Regions from separate parts of the Actinomadura keratinilytica genome, predicted to be linked through region 1. Evidence: predicted binding sites of a transcription regulator. Region 1 holds the regulator's gene; each other region holds the start of a gene.
The links. The regulator LexA, encoded in region 1, represses DNA repair genes until DNA is damaged. The targets are predictions, from matches to a motif close to TCGAACANNTGTTCGA.
Positions count from the first base shown of each region.

Region 2: a site for LexA is predicted at 1,994-2,009, ahead of ABD879_RS22600 (DUF6504 family protein). Genes of this name have one in related genera too.
Region 3: a site for LexA is predicted at 1,990-2,005, ahead of recA (recombinase RecA). Genes of this name have one in related genera too.

Region 1 covers NZ_BAABDO010000044.1:36,223-40,659, reverse strand. Annotated here, with positions in the region: gene leuS (leucine--tRNA ligase) at 1-977, shown strand, start outside; gene ABD879_RS16135 (YciI family protein) at 974-1,315, shown strand; gene lexA (transcriptional repressor LexA) at 1,625-2,326, opposite strand; gene ABD879_RS16125 (LysM peptidoglycan-binding domain-containing protein) at 2,512-2,925, shown strand.
Region 2 covers NZ_BAABDO010000081.1:12,987-17,423, forward strand. Annotated here, with positions in the region: gene ABD879_RS22595 (DNA polymerase III subunit alpha) at 1-1,648, opposite strand, end outside; gene ABD879_RS22600 (DUF6504 family protein) at 1,661-1,936, opposite strand; gene ABD879_RS22605 (hypothetical protein) at 2,099-2,389, opposite strand; gene ABD879_RS22610 (TetR family transcriptional regulator) at 2,680-3,357, shown strand; gene ABD879_RS22615 (quinone oxidoreductase family protein) at 3,439-4,401, shown strand.
Region 3 covers NZ_BAABDO010000032.1:47,056-51,492, reverse strand. Annotated here, with positions in the region: gene ABD879_RS13530 (glutathionylspermidine synthase family protein) at 1-438, opposite strand, end outside; gene ABD879_RS13525 (hypothetical protein) at 441-827, opposite strand; gene ABD879_RS13520 (ATP-grasp domain-containing protein) at 1,039-1,899, opposite strand; gene recA (recombinase RecA) at 2,143-3,261, shown strand.

The DNA of each region.
Region 1 (4,437 bases):
GCGACACCATGGACACCTTCGTCGACTCGTCCTGGTACTACTTCCGGTACTGCTCGCCGGACTACGAGGACGGGCCGTTCGACGTCGAGAAGGTCCGCAAGTGGATGCCGGTCGACCAGTACACCGGCGGCGTCGAGCACGCCATCCTGCACCTGCTGTACAGCCGGTTCTTCACCAAGGTGCTGTACGACCTGGGCATGGTCGACTTCACCGAGCCGTTCACCCGGCTGGTCAACCAGGGCCAGGTGATCCTCAACGGCAAGGCGATGTCCAAGTCGCTGGGCAACATGGTCGACCTGGGCGAGCAGATCGAGCAGTGGGGCGTCGACGTGGTGCGCCTGGCGATGCTGTTCTCCGGGCCGCCCGAGGACGACATCGACTGGGCCGACGTGTCCCAGCCCGGCATGGTCAAGTTCCTGGCGCGCGTGCACCGCATCGCCACCGAGGTGGCCTCCGCCCCCGGTACCGACCCTGCGGGCGGCTCGGTGGACCTGCGGCGCGTCACCCACCGCACCATCGACGAGGCCACCACGCTGATCGAGCAGCACCGCTACAACGTGGCGATCGCCCGGCTGATGACGCTGGTCAGCGCCACCCGCCGCGCCATCGACGAGGGCCCCGGCCCCGCCGACCCGGCCGTGCGGGAGGCCGCCGAGACGATCGCGGTGCTGCTGTCGCTGTTCGCCCCCTACACCGCCGAGGAGGCGTGGGAGCGGCTGGGCCGCGAGCCGTCGGTGGCGACCGCGGGCTGGCCGCAGGCCGACCCGTCCCTGCTGGTGCGCGAGTCGGTGACCTGCGTGGTGCAGGTCGCGGGCAAGGTCCGCGACCGCCTGGAGGTGCCGCCCGACATCGCCGAGGACGAGCTGGAGCGGCTGGCGCTGGCCTCCGCCAAGGTCAACGAGGCGCTGGCCGGCGCGCGGGTCCAGCGCGTCATCGTCCGCCCGCCCAAGATCGTGAACATCGTCCCGGCCAAGTGAGCACCCTGCACATCCTGCGGCTGCGCTACCGCGGAGCCGAGGAGGAGGCCGCTCCGCACGTGCCCGCCCACGCGGCGTACCTGGACCGCCACCACCGGGCGGGCACGTTCCTGGCCTCGGGGCAGACGGTGCCGTCCGAGCAGGGCGGCGCGATCATCGCGCGCGGGACCGACCGCGCCGAGATCGAAAAGATCGCCGAGAATGACCCGTTCGTCTGCGCGGGCGTGGCCGAATACGACATCATTACAGTCGATGTGGGCCGGATCCATCCGGCTCTGGCGGGACTGGTCGGCGTCGGCCCGTCCCGCGTCCGCGCCCCGGGAGAACCGCCCGGCTGACGCGGCGCATCGGCCGCGCAGCCCGCGGTCCAGGCACCGGCGGGCCCGAATCCGAGCCTGACGGCCGCGAGCGGAGATCCACCGCCGCGGCCGTATCTCGGCGTGGCCTGGCGGGCGCGCCTGGGCGCGGGCGCCGAGCGGCGGTCGTGGACGAGCTGGAACTGGAATGGGTGGAGACGAGTGCGTCCGCACGCGGTTGTCGAGGTGACGCCCCCCGCGTCGAATGCGGGGCGCACGCGAACGCCCGCCACCGCCCTGGGGGCCGGTGACGGGCGCGCGGGAGTGACCTGGCCGCGCCGGGCCGGGACGTCACATCTTGCGCAGCACGGCGACGACGCGGCCCAGGATCGACGCCTCGTCGCCGGGGATCGGCTCGTAGGCCGGGTTCTGGGGGACCAGCCAGATGTGGCCGTCGCGGCGCTTGAAGGTCTTGACGGTGGCCTCGCCGTCGATCATCGCGGCGACGATGTCGCCCTGCTCGGCCACCGGCTGCTGGCGCACCACCACCCAGTCGCCGTCGGCGATCGCCGCGTCGATCATCGAGTCGCCGGTGACCTTCAGCAGGAAGTGGGTGCCCTCGCCGACCAGCTGCTTGGGCAGGGTGAACACGTCCTCCACGGCCTCCTCGGCCAGGATCGGACCGCCGGCGGCGATCCGTCCCACCAGCGGCACGTAGGCGGGGGCGGGGCGCGGCGCGGTGTCCTGCCCGGCACCGGGCGCGTCGGGGGTGTCGGTGTCGGTGCGCACCGGCGTGGCGCCCGGGACCCGCACCTCGACGGCGCGCGGCCGGTTGGGGTCGCGGCGCAGGTATCCCTTGCGCTGCAGCGCGCGCAGCTGGTGCGACACGCTGGAGGTGCTGGTCAGGCCGACGGCCTCGCCGATCTCGCGCATCGACGGCGGGTAGCCGCGGCGCTGCACCGAGTCGCGGATCACCTCCAGCACCATGCGCTGCCGCTGGGTCAGACCCGCCTCGTCCATGGGGCCGTCGGGCAGCTCCCGGACCTTGGTCATTGTTCGTCGCCTCCCGACGCTCGCTCTGTCACTCCTCGCCGAACGTTATCGCGTCCGGCTGCAATGATCAAACAATTGTTCGAAGAATGTACTCGCGTTTCTCGGGGGGCTGCGGTACAACATCGTACAGACGTTCGATCGAATATTCATTCGAAGATCGGCTGTCGGTCACGAAGGGGACCGAGATGGCGGGTTCGCTCCACCCACACTGCATAACGGCCGAAGCTCCGGCCCTCACCACGCATGTCCGCCCCGCGCCGCCCCTGGGGGCTCCGGCGGAGGGCGCGTGGGACGAGTTGCGGCTGACCAGACGCGGCCGCATCGTGATGATCGGCCTGCTGGCGGTGCCGCTCCTGGTCGTGCTGTGGCTGACCGCGACGGCCCGCGCCGGCGCCGGCGGCCCCGACGCCTCCGACCCGAGCGTCCGCCCGGGCAAGACGGTCGTCGTCGGCCACGGCGACTCACTGTGGACGATCGCCCGGCGCGAGCGCCCCCGCGACGACACCCAGCTGCTGGTCCGCCGCATCATGGACCTCAACAACCTGTCCACCACGATCGTCCGCCCGGGCCAGCGCCTGCGCCTCCCCGCCCACGACTGACCCCCGGCTTCACGCCGTCGCGCTTCCGCAGCGGCCTCCAAGCCCACGCTCGCCGAGCCGGAGGCGGCACCTGCCCTGCCGACGCGGCGATGACCGAAGGCTCGGCCCCCGGCGCCCCGGGGACCGAGCCGCCGACCGGGAGCGGGACACCCTGACGGCGGAAAGTCCGAGTCCGGCGGGGATCCGCCAGCCCGCCCGGCGGCTAGAGCACCGGCACATAACAGGTACGCGAACAACGCCCATCCGGGCGTTTCGGCTCCGTCACGCACCGCAGAGCCCAAGACCGGCCGCTTGCCAAGGCACCAGAACATGCGCCGACGAGTGCACCTGCAAGACAGCTTCAGCGCTGCTTCGGTGACCGGGGCAGTCGAAGGGCCGGACGGCGGGATGCGGGCGATGGCGGTCGCCGGGTGAAGGCGCGAGAGTCCTGGTTGCTGAGATGTGGGCCTGGGGAGACGCCTTCAGGGGGCGGACTGGCTCGGCCGAGCCTTGAGCGGCGATGCGCGTACCTGCGGGTGTCCGGGTGATGTCCGCCGGTTGCCTCCGTCTCGCCTATAGCCGCATTGCCGCTTTGGTGGCTGGGGGAATCGACGGGCTGGGATGGCGTGGTTCGGGCGATTCCGACCGTGACGGGGGAGGTCTGGGCGCGGGATGCAGGGCCCGGGGAGACGCCTTCGGGGCCGGCGGGCTGGCTTGGTCGAGGCTTGGGTGGCGGTGCGCGTACCTGCGGGTGTTCGGGTGATATCTGCCGGGTTGTTTCGGCCTGTTCCATAGCGGCAGCGCCGCTTTGGTGACCGGGGCGGTCGAAGGGCCCGGGGTGGCGTGGTGCGGGTGGTTTCGACCATGAGGGTTGCCGGGGCGGGGCAGGAGGTCTGGTAGCGGGGGTGCGGGGCCTGGGGAGACGCCTTCAGGGTGGCGGGCTGGCTTGGCTGAGGTTGGGGGACCGGTACGGGTATCAAGGCGTGTTTCGAAGTGAGGTGAGCGTCGCCGTGGCATCGCCGCCACGATTCCGACCCACGGGAGCCCAGGCCCGGCAGCGGCGGTCGTCTACCCCCTTCGACCCGGCCGGCTGCAGGGCCCGCCATGCCATGGAGTGCGGCGTCGACCACTTCGAGCGCCACCGGGCCGCGGCCACCCGCTACGACAAGATCTCCGACCGCTACCGAGCCCCCGGTGGTGCGCGCTTGGTGCGGCGAGTGGCGCTGCCGCGTCGACACTAGAGCCGGTTGGTGACGTTGCGGCGTCGGTGGGGCCGGTTGTGTCGGAGACGGGCGGGCGACTGTCGTCCCGGCCCGCTACCGGCGGTGTCACGGAGCCGCACAGGCGGGGACGACCCGGGTGCCAAGATCCGCCGGACAGGCGTGTCTCGACGTCGGTGGAGCCATTCATTGATGGCAGCGGTCTCGAGAGGACGGACCACCGCAGTGCTACGGATCCACCATGATCCACCGGACACAACCTAGGGGGTGTTCGGGTGGTGTCTGCCGGGGTGTTTCGGTCTGGTCCCATAGC
Region 2 (4,437 bases), on a different contig from region 1:
GCATCCCCATCGCCTCGACGTCGTCCTTGTCGAACTGGCTCATGGGGAAGCCGAGCATGCTGGTCTCGACCGGGCTGCGGTCGCGCAGCGTGCCGCCCGACAGCAGGACGCCGCAGGGGTGCATGGCGATGTGGCGGGGCAGCCCGTCGAGCCGTTCGGCGATCCGGAACAGCACCTCCAGGCGGCCCTGGGACAGGTTGCTCTGCCGCAGTTCGGGCAGGTCGTGCAGGGCGGCGTGGATCTGGCGGGCGCGGATGTGCGGGAACGCCTTGGCGATGGCGTCGATCTCCTGCGGGGGCAGGCCGATCGCGTTGCCCACGTCGCGGATGGCGCTGCGGGCCCGGTAGGTCTCCATCATCGACACGCACGCGGTGTTGTCGCGGCCGAACCGGTCGAACAGCGCCTCGTAGGCCTCCAGGCGGCGCGCCGACTCCACGTCCAGGTCGATGTCGGGCAGGCCGGGGCGGCTGTCGGCCAGGAACCGCTCCATCAGCAGGTCGTGCCGCAGCGGGTCCAGGTCGCCGATGCCCAGCAGGTAGTTGACCAGGCTGCCGGCGCCCGAGCCGCGGATGGCGCAGCGGATGCCGCGGCCGCGGATGAGGGCGGCGGCGTCGGCGACGGTGAGGAAGTAGGCGGCCAGGCCCTTGCGGGCGATGACGCCCAGCTCGGCGGCGAGCCGGTCGGCGGCCCGTGTGGAGCGTTCCAGACCGCGGCGGGCCAGCCCCTCCCGGCAGCGGGCGGCCAGCAGCGCGTGCGCGTCGCCGGCGACGTCGGGCAGGTGCAGGGCGCCCATGCCGAGATCGGCGGGCGAGTCCAGGGCGCAGCGGTCGCCGAGCCGCAGCGTGGCGGCCATCAGCTCGTCGGCGGCGTCCGCGCCGCAGGCCAGTTCGGCGACGCGCCGCATCAGCGGGATCGGTTTGAGATAGGCCTGGCCGGTGGTGTCGTCGAGGTGGCGGCGGTGCAGCGGGGCCAGCCGCCGCGCCGCGTCCAGCACCTGCGCGACGGGGTGGTCGGCCTTGTCCAGGTAGCGGACGGCGTTGCCGAGCACCGCCGGGACCCCGGCCTCCCGGGCCAGCGCGAGCATCCGGGCGGCGCGGAACCCGTCGCCGGGCCCCTGGTGGTCGACGATCTCCAGGACCGTCTCGGCGGTGGCGCGCCAGGCCGCCAGCCGGGCCGCGGCCAGGTCGCGGTCGCGTTCGGCGACGGCGCGTCCCACGTCGGAGGCGGGGCCGAGCAGCACGACCAGCCCGCCCGCGTGCTCGCCGACCAGCTCGCGGGTGGCGACCGGCCGGGTGCGCTCGCCGCGGGCGTGGGCGGCGCTGACCAGGCGGCACAGCGACGCCCAGCCGCGGGGCCCGTCGGCCAGCACGACGATCCGGTGCGCGGCCTCGGCGGACGGGCGGGAGCGGCGCGCGGGGCGGGCGCCGGACGCGTGCTCCTCCGGGGCGGGGACGGCGAGGTCGACGCCGAGCACCGGTCTGATGCCCGCGTCCCGGCAGGCCAGGACGTGCTTGACCGCGCCGTACAGGCCGTCGCGGTCGGTCAGGGCCAGGGTCCGCATGCCCAGGTCGGCCGCGCGCGCCGCCAGCGCCCGCGGCGGGGCCGTCCCGTACCGGAGGGAGTAGGCGGAGGCGACATGCAGGTGCACGGCGCGCCGCCCTCAGTCCCACACCCGGGACAGCATCCAGTCGCCGGACGCCGCGTCGTAGCGCAGCTCGTACACGCCGATCTCCCGGTCCGGGGTCGCCTCGACCCGCCAGAACTCCCGTTCGCCGGTCACCTCCGCCTCCGGCTGCCGCTCGCGCCACCAGTCCCGCGTCGTGACCCAGTGCTCCAGGATCCGGCGTACGGTGTAGAGCCGTCCCCGCCAGACGAACCGGGCCGGGCGCCCGTCGGACACCCACACCTCGACCGGGTCGCCGAATACGCGTGTCATTCCCCTCCCCCGCCTGCAGAAAAGCGATGACCGCACGGGGGAAGGCATGCGGCGAGTTCGAACAACTGTTCGTGCCAAGTCTAGGGAGGCGGGGGACCGCCCGGCAAGGCGAAAGCGGGCGGCCGACATCCGGCCGCCCGCGGGAAAGCGCAGGTCAGAGCGTCAGGCCAGCAGCCGCACCAGCCGGTCGGCGACCGCGGCGACCTGGGTCACCGGGGCGATGCCGCCGCCCGCCCACAGGTAGGACCACCCGTCTCCGGCGGGCGTGGCCACGACCATGGCGCGCCGCCGGGACACCGTACTCAGTACGCACAGCACCGACTCCTCGGGACCGGCCAGCCGCCAGCGCAGCCCGCGCGCCTCGACCTCGTACGCCAGTGCCGCGAGATGATGCCGCCGCACCTCGGCGATCTTCTGCGCGTCGACAACGGACACCGCGATCAGCCGCCTCACCGTAGAAGTGACCGCCGTCCGGCGACACCGGGCGTCCGGACGGCGACCTTCGGTAACTACTCCCAGGATGTCCGGCGACGAAAGATCGGCACCGGAGAACCGGGAACTCGGGTCGACTTCTTCCTCCCCCGCCCCGGCACCGAGGGTACGGAACAGAGAGCCACTTAACCCTTACGTTCCGTGACGACGTCCGGCCGTTTCCCGCCGCGCCCCGCCCGGCGGCCCGCCGCGGAGGCGGCCCGTGATAGACCGCTGCCAACACCGCAGAACGGTCCCGAAGGAGCCCGCCGATGACCGCAGCCGACCCCGCCGGCGGCGACGGCACAGGCAGCGCGCGGCGCCCGGACGCCCCGGCGCGCGCGGGGTTGCGCGAGCGCAAGAAGCAGCGCACGCGCATGGCCCTGATCGACGCCGCGCTCGACCTGTTCCTCGCCCAGGGGTACGAGCAGACGACCATCGACGAGATCGCGGCGGCGGTGCAGGTGTCGCAGCGCACGTTCTTCCGCTACTTCGCCGCCAAGGAGGACGTGCTGTTCGGCTATATGAGCGAGTTCGACCACCTCCTGCTGGCGGAGCTGGCGGCCCGTCCCGCCCGCGAGCGGCCGTTCACCGCGCTGTTCGAGGCGCTGCGCGGCCTGCTGCGCGCCATCGCCGAGGGCGATCCCGCCGACGCCGGGCGGTTCCGCCGGGTCCTGCGGGTCGTGGAGGGGACCCCCGCGCTGGCCGCGGGGCAGATGGCGCGGTTCGCCGCGACCGAGGAGACCCTCGCCGCCGCGATCGCCCGCCGCCAGGGCGTGGACCCGGCCCGCGACATCCGCCCCCGCCTGCTGGTCGCCTTCTTCGCCGGGGCGACGCGCGTGGCCTTCGAAGAGTGCGCCCGGCAGGACGTGTGGGACCCGGCCGCCCTCGCGGCGCGGGTGGACGAGATCATCTCAGTCGCGCACGACGACCTGCCCGGGTGGATCTGAGCACGCCGCACCGGTGCGGGATGATCGTCATGCCCCGGCGCGTTGGGGACGCACACCGATGACCGGAGAGGACACCACGACATGCGCGCGATCGTCGTCGGCCGCCACGGCGGCCCGGAGGTGCTGGAGCCCGTCGAGCGCGAGGACCCCGTGCCCGGCCCCGGCGAGGTGCTGATCGACCTGGCCGCCAGCGGCGTCAACTACATCGACGTGTACTTCCGGACGGGCGCCTACAAGCAGGCGCCCCCGTTCGCGCCGGGCATGGAGGGCGCGGGCACGGTCGCCGCGGTCGGCGAGGGGGTGACCGGCGTCGCGCCCGGCGACCGCGTGGCCTGGCAGGGCGTGCTCGGCTCCTATGCCCAGCGCGCCGTGGTCCCCGCCGACCGGACCGTCCCGGTGCCCGACGGGCTGAGCCTGGAGGACGCGGCGGCGTCCCTGCTGCAGGGCATGACGGCGCACTACCTGACGCACTCCACCTACGCGGTGGGGCCGGGCGACACGGTGCTGGTGCACGCGGCCGCGGGCGGCATGGGGCTGCTGCTGACGCAGATCGCCAAGCTGCGCGGCGCCCGCGTGATCGGCACGGTGTCGACGCCGGAGAAGGAGCGGCTGGCGCGCGAGGCCGGCGCCGACGAGGTCGTCGGCTACGACGGCTTCGCGGCCGAGGTGCGGCGGCTGACCGGCGGGGAGGGCGTCGCCGCGGTGTACGACGGTGTGGGCGCCGCCACGTTCGACGGCAGCCTGGAGAGCCTGCGTCCGCGCGGGACGCTGGCGCTGTACGGGGCGGCCAGCGGCCAGGTCCCGCCGTTCGACCCGCAGCGCCTCAACGCCGCCGGCTCGCTGTTCCTGACCCGGCCGACCCTGGCGCACTACACCCTCACCCGGGACGAGCTGCTGGAACGCGCCGCGGCCGTGTACGGCTGGATCGCCAGGGGCGAGCTGCGCCTGCACATCGGAGGGCGTTATGAGCTTGCCGACGCCCGCCGCGCCCACGAGGATTTGGAGGGCCGTCGCACCACGGGCAAGCTTTTGCTGCTGCCGTGAACGGAGCGTCAGTGCGCCCGCATCGCGAGTGAGGCC
Region 3 (4,437 bases), on a different contig from region 1:
GTCGTCGGGGTGGACGTCCTTGAGCCAGTACCACTGGATGATGGAGCTCTCCACCAGCGAGGTGGGGGTGTCGGCGTTGTACTCCAGCAGCTTGGCCGGGCCGGTGCCGTCGTACCACAGGTCGAACCGCCCGTACAGGTGCGGGTCCCTGCGGCGCCACGACTCCTCGATGAGGGGCGCCACCCACTCGGGTATGCCGAGCACGTGGTAGCGGCCGGTCTTCACCACATGCTCCACCACCTGCAGGCACATGCGGTGCAGCTCCTCCACCACCTCCTCCAGGGCCAGCACCTCGTCCATCTCGAAGTCGTAGTGCACGGACTCGTCCCAGTAGGGGCGGGAGAGGTGCTCCGGGTGGGCGGTCCTGTGGAAGGCCAGCCCCTGGGCCTCGATCCGGGTGGTCCAGTCGGGCCGGGGCGCGGAACGGACGCGTCGCAACGTCAGCTCCCGCTGCGTCCGCTGCCGCCGAACCCTCCGCGGAGGGTCTTGCCGGTGCTGGACTTGATCTTGCCCCTGCTCGGGGCGTAGTGGCTGCCGCCGGAGACATAGGAGGAGCCGGAGCTGTCGCTGCTGCGCCTGCCGCCGTAGTACCAGAAGTAGCGGCCGTAGTCGGGGGAGGTGTACGAGTAGGTCCGCTCGCAGAAGAAGTCGGGGACCACCTTGTAGCCGCCTTGGACGTTCCCTGTCGGGATGGCCCGGCGGTCCACGCAGTACGCGATCGTCGTCTTGGAACTACAGGCCACCAGCGTGAGCGACAGGGCGCTGACCATACCGATCTTCACCGCCCGGGAACTGAGCCGGGGCCGCGGGATGTCCTGTGGGGGCAAGGGACACGTCCTTACGAAACGAGACGGCGACCGCTTGGCGGGTTCCGTAACCGGGGGTGAAAGGTGCCCGCCGGCGACGGATCCGCGTAGCGGAGCCATAGCTTAGGGGTGCTCGATCATGGGACGGAAGCCGCTGCTGTCCCGGTTCCCCCCGATATGGATACGCGCTCCCGAGTGCGGTGCGTCACCGTGCGTCCGCGCCCCGCCCCGCTCAGTCGGGGATCGGCAGGTGCGCGTACAGGTCCATCGGGTCGACCGTGGACGGCAGGTCGCTGACCTGGCCGTCGCCCACCTCCACCACCCGCCACTGGCCGTCCTCGCGGCGCGCCATGTCGGTGGTGATGAACCGGCAGCCGAGGCTCCGCACGGCGGGCGCCACCGCCTCGTACTCCGGTTCGATCTCCACGTCGGGGTTGTCGGGGTGCGGCCCCACCAGCGCGGGTTCGCCGTCCACCCACCACACCCGCGCCTCGCCGGCGCCGTCGAAGCGTTCGTACTCGCGTACGACGATCCCGCCCGCCAGGAAGTCGTCCTGCAGCGCGATCATCTTCGCCACCACCGAGCGCAGCTGCGTCAGGTTCCTGACGTCCGGCACGAAGCACGCCTGCTCCCACTCGTGCTTGCGCGACTTGACGTAGTCCTTCACGACGGCGGGGCCGGGGGACAGGGGCCGCACCAGCTCGGCCAGGTCGCCGGGGTCCCCGCGCGGGTCCACGGGCCGCCACACGCTGTGCGGCGTCAGACCCGCGAACGTGTCGTGCCAGCCCGGCAGCTCATGCGCGCGTTGATAGTCCTCGGGGTGGGTGAGCAGGATCGTGCCCCGCTGCTTGAGGGCCGAGGCGAGGGCGGCGTACTCGCGGCTGGTCATCATCCAGCCGCGGTACCAGGCGGGCCCGAGATCGTCGGGGACGGCCCGTATCGCGGAGTCGATATCGCCCCGCCGCAGGGCGTCGTGGTCGATCAGGGCCGTCTCGCCGTAGTGGTCCCGCACGGCGGCGGCCTCGCGGGCGAAGTGTGGGTCAACGCGCCGGGGGTGGAGCGGATCGACGCAGAATAGGACGGTCAGCGTCATGGTCATACCCTCCGTGACTGCGCCAGCGTACGGCGTCCGGGGCGCCCGGCGCACGGAGATTCCGGGTCAAAACACCACACGATCTCATGATCGAACGGATGTTCGGTAGAGTGAGCCGCGCACGCGACGTTATCCACACGCCGGCCGGCATCTCGAAACTGTCGGTGGCTCCCCGTAACGTCACCCGTGAATCGGCCGGGCTCACCGGGCCGCGACAGCACCGGACAGACAAGGGGCACCTCAATGGCAGCGAACGACCGGGAGAAGGCTCTCGAAACGGCACTGGCCCAGATCGAGCGCCAGTTCGGCAAGGGCTCGGTGATGCGGCTGGGCGACGAGGCGCGGGCACCGGTCGAGGTCGTGCCGACCGGTTCGATCTCCCTCGACATCGCCCTGGGCATCGGCGGCCTGCCGCGCGGCCGGATCGTGGAGGTCTACGGCCCCGAGGGCAGCGGTAAGACCTCCATCGCGCTGCACGCGGTGGCCAACGTGCAGAAGAACGGCGGCATCGCCGCGTTCGTCGACGCCGAGCACGCGCTCGACCCCGAGTACGCCCGCAAGCTCGGCGTGGACATCGACGCCCTGCTGGTGTCCCAGCCCGACACCGGCGAGCAGGCGCTGGAGATCACCGACATGCTGATCCGCTCCGGCGCCATCGACATCGTGGTCATCGACTCGGTGGCCGCGCTGGTGCCGCGCGCCGAGATCGAGGGCGAGATGGGCGACAGCCACGTCGGCCTGCAGGCCCGCCTGATGTCGCAGGCCCTGCGCAAGCTCACCGGCGCGATCAACCAGACCAAGACCACCGCGATCTTCATCAACCAGCTGCGCGAGAAGGTCGGCGTGATGTTCGGCTCGCCCGAGACCACCACCGGCGGCCGGGCGCTGAAGTTCTACGCCTCCGTCCGCCTGGACGTGCGCCGCATCGAGACCCTCAAGGACGGCACCGAGCCGGTCGGCAACCGGGTGCGCGTCAAGGTCGTCAAGAACAAGATGGCCCCGCCCTTCCGCACCGCCGACTTCGACCTGCTCTACGGCCAGGGCATCAGCCGGGAGGGCGGCCTGATCGACCTCGGCGTCGAGCACGGCTTCGTCCGCAAGTCCGGCGCCTGGTACACCTACGAGGGCGACCAGCTCGGCCAGGGCAAGGAGAACGCCCGCAACTTCCTGCGGGCCAACCCCGACATCGCCGACGAGATCGAAAAGAAGATCAAGGAGAAGCTGGGCGTCGGCCCCAGGCTCGACAAGGAGGCTCCGGAGACCGCCGTGGCCGCCGCCCCGTCGGCCGCGCCCGCCGCCTCCCGGACCGCGGCCGCCACGGCGCGCAAGGGCGCCAAAAGCGCCAAGCCCGGTGATTCCTGACGGGGAATCCGCCGATCCGGGTGACTACTGACGAAGAGTGGGCGATGATCTCGTATGCAGGGCGGCGGCGCCTTGCCCGGCACCGGCGGACCGGTGCACGGTCCTTCCCCGATGGCGCCGCCGCTCCCGAGGGCCACGATGAGCGCTCACCCTGAACCACCCGACGAGTCACCCGGCGAATCACCCGGCGAATCACCCGGCGACGGGGCACCCGGCACGCCCGCATGGCTCATCCCGCCGGCCGACAACCCCTGGGGCGAGCCGCCCCGCCCGCCGAAGCGGCAGCGGATCCCCGCCAACCCGTGGGGTGAGCCCGCCGCACGGTCCAAGGGGGAGGCGGGCCCGCTCCCGTTCCCCTTGGCGCCGCCACCCGAGCGTCCCGCCTGGACCCCGCCGTCGTCCGGCGCCAACCCGTGGGCCGAAGCCGCCCCTCGCCCCTCCGAACCGGTCGGCACCGGCACGGCCCAGCCCCTCGCCGCCGAAACGAGCGGCCCCCGGGCACCGACCGCCGCACCCCAGGCCGGGGCCGCCACCCTTGAGACCGAGCACTTCGGCGACTCCACCGACCGATCCGGCACGCCGAACCTCGACCCGGACGACACGGGCACCGCTAGGAGCGCTGACTCGACCTCACAGGAGGCCGCCTCGCCCGGTGCCCCCGAGCAGGCCCTGCCGCTCCAGCAGGCCGGGCCGCCCGGGCCGCTCCAAGACGGTCCTGAGCAGGTCACCGGAGGTCCTGCGAAGCGACCGAGGAAAGCCCCAACGGCAGCCCCCGAAGCGGCCGGACCTGGCGGGCGCCCACCGGCCCCCACCCCTTCCGACGGCCCCCGGCCGGCCAACCCTTGGCTGGAGGAAGCCGACCGTCCCGCAGAGCGCACGAGCGACCCGACACGCAACACCCCTGGCACGGCGCAGAGCCATGCCCCCGAAACGCAGGCGGCCGCCGCAGAGCTCCGCACATCCGCCCCGGAGCGCCCCCGGCCCCTTCACAAGCCACAGGGCGACACCGAGGGCGACGACAGCGCCGATGAGGCGGCGTCCGGTCGTGCGTCGGCGAGTATCGGCCCGGAGGCGGATGCTCAGGCAGACCGCTTGCCGAACGGCGGCCGTGGCCGTGTTGGCGCCTTCGCTCGGATGCCGAGGGCCGACGAACCGGCATCCGATACGCGGGGCGGC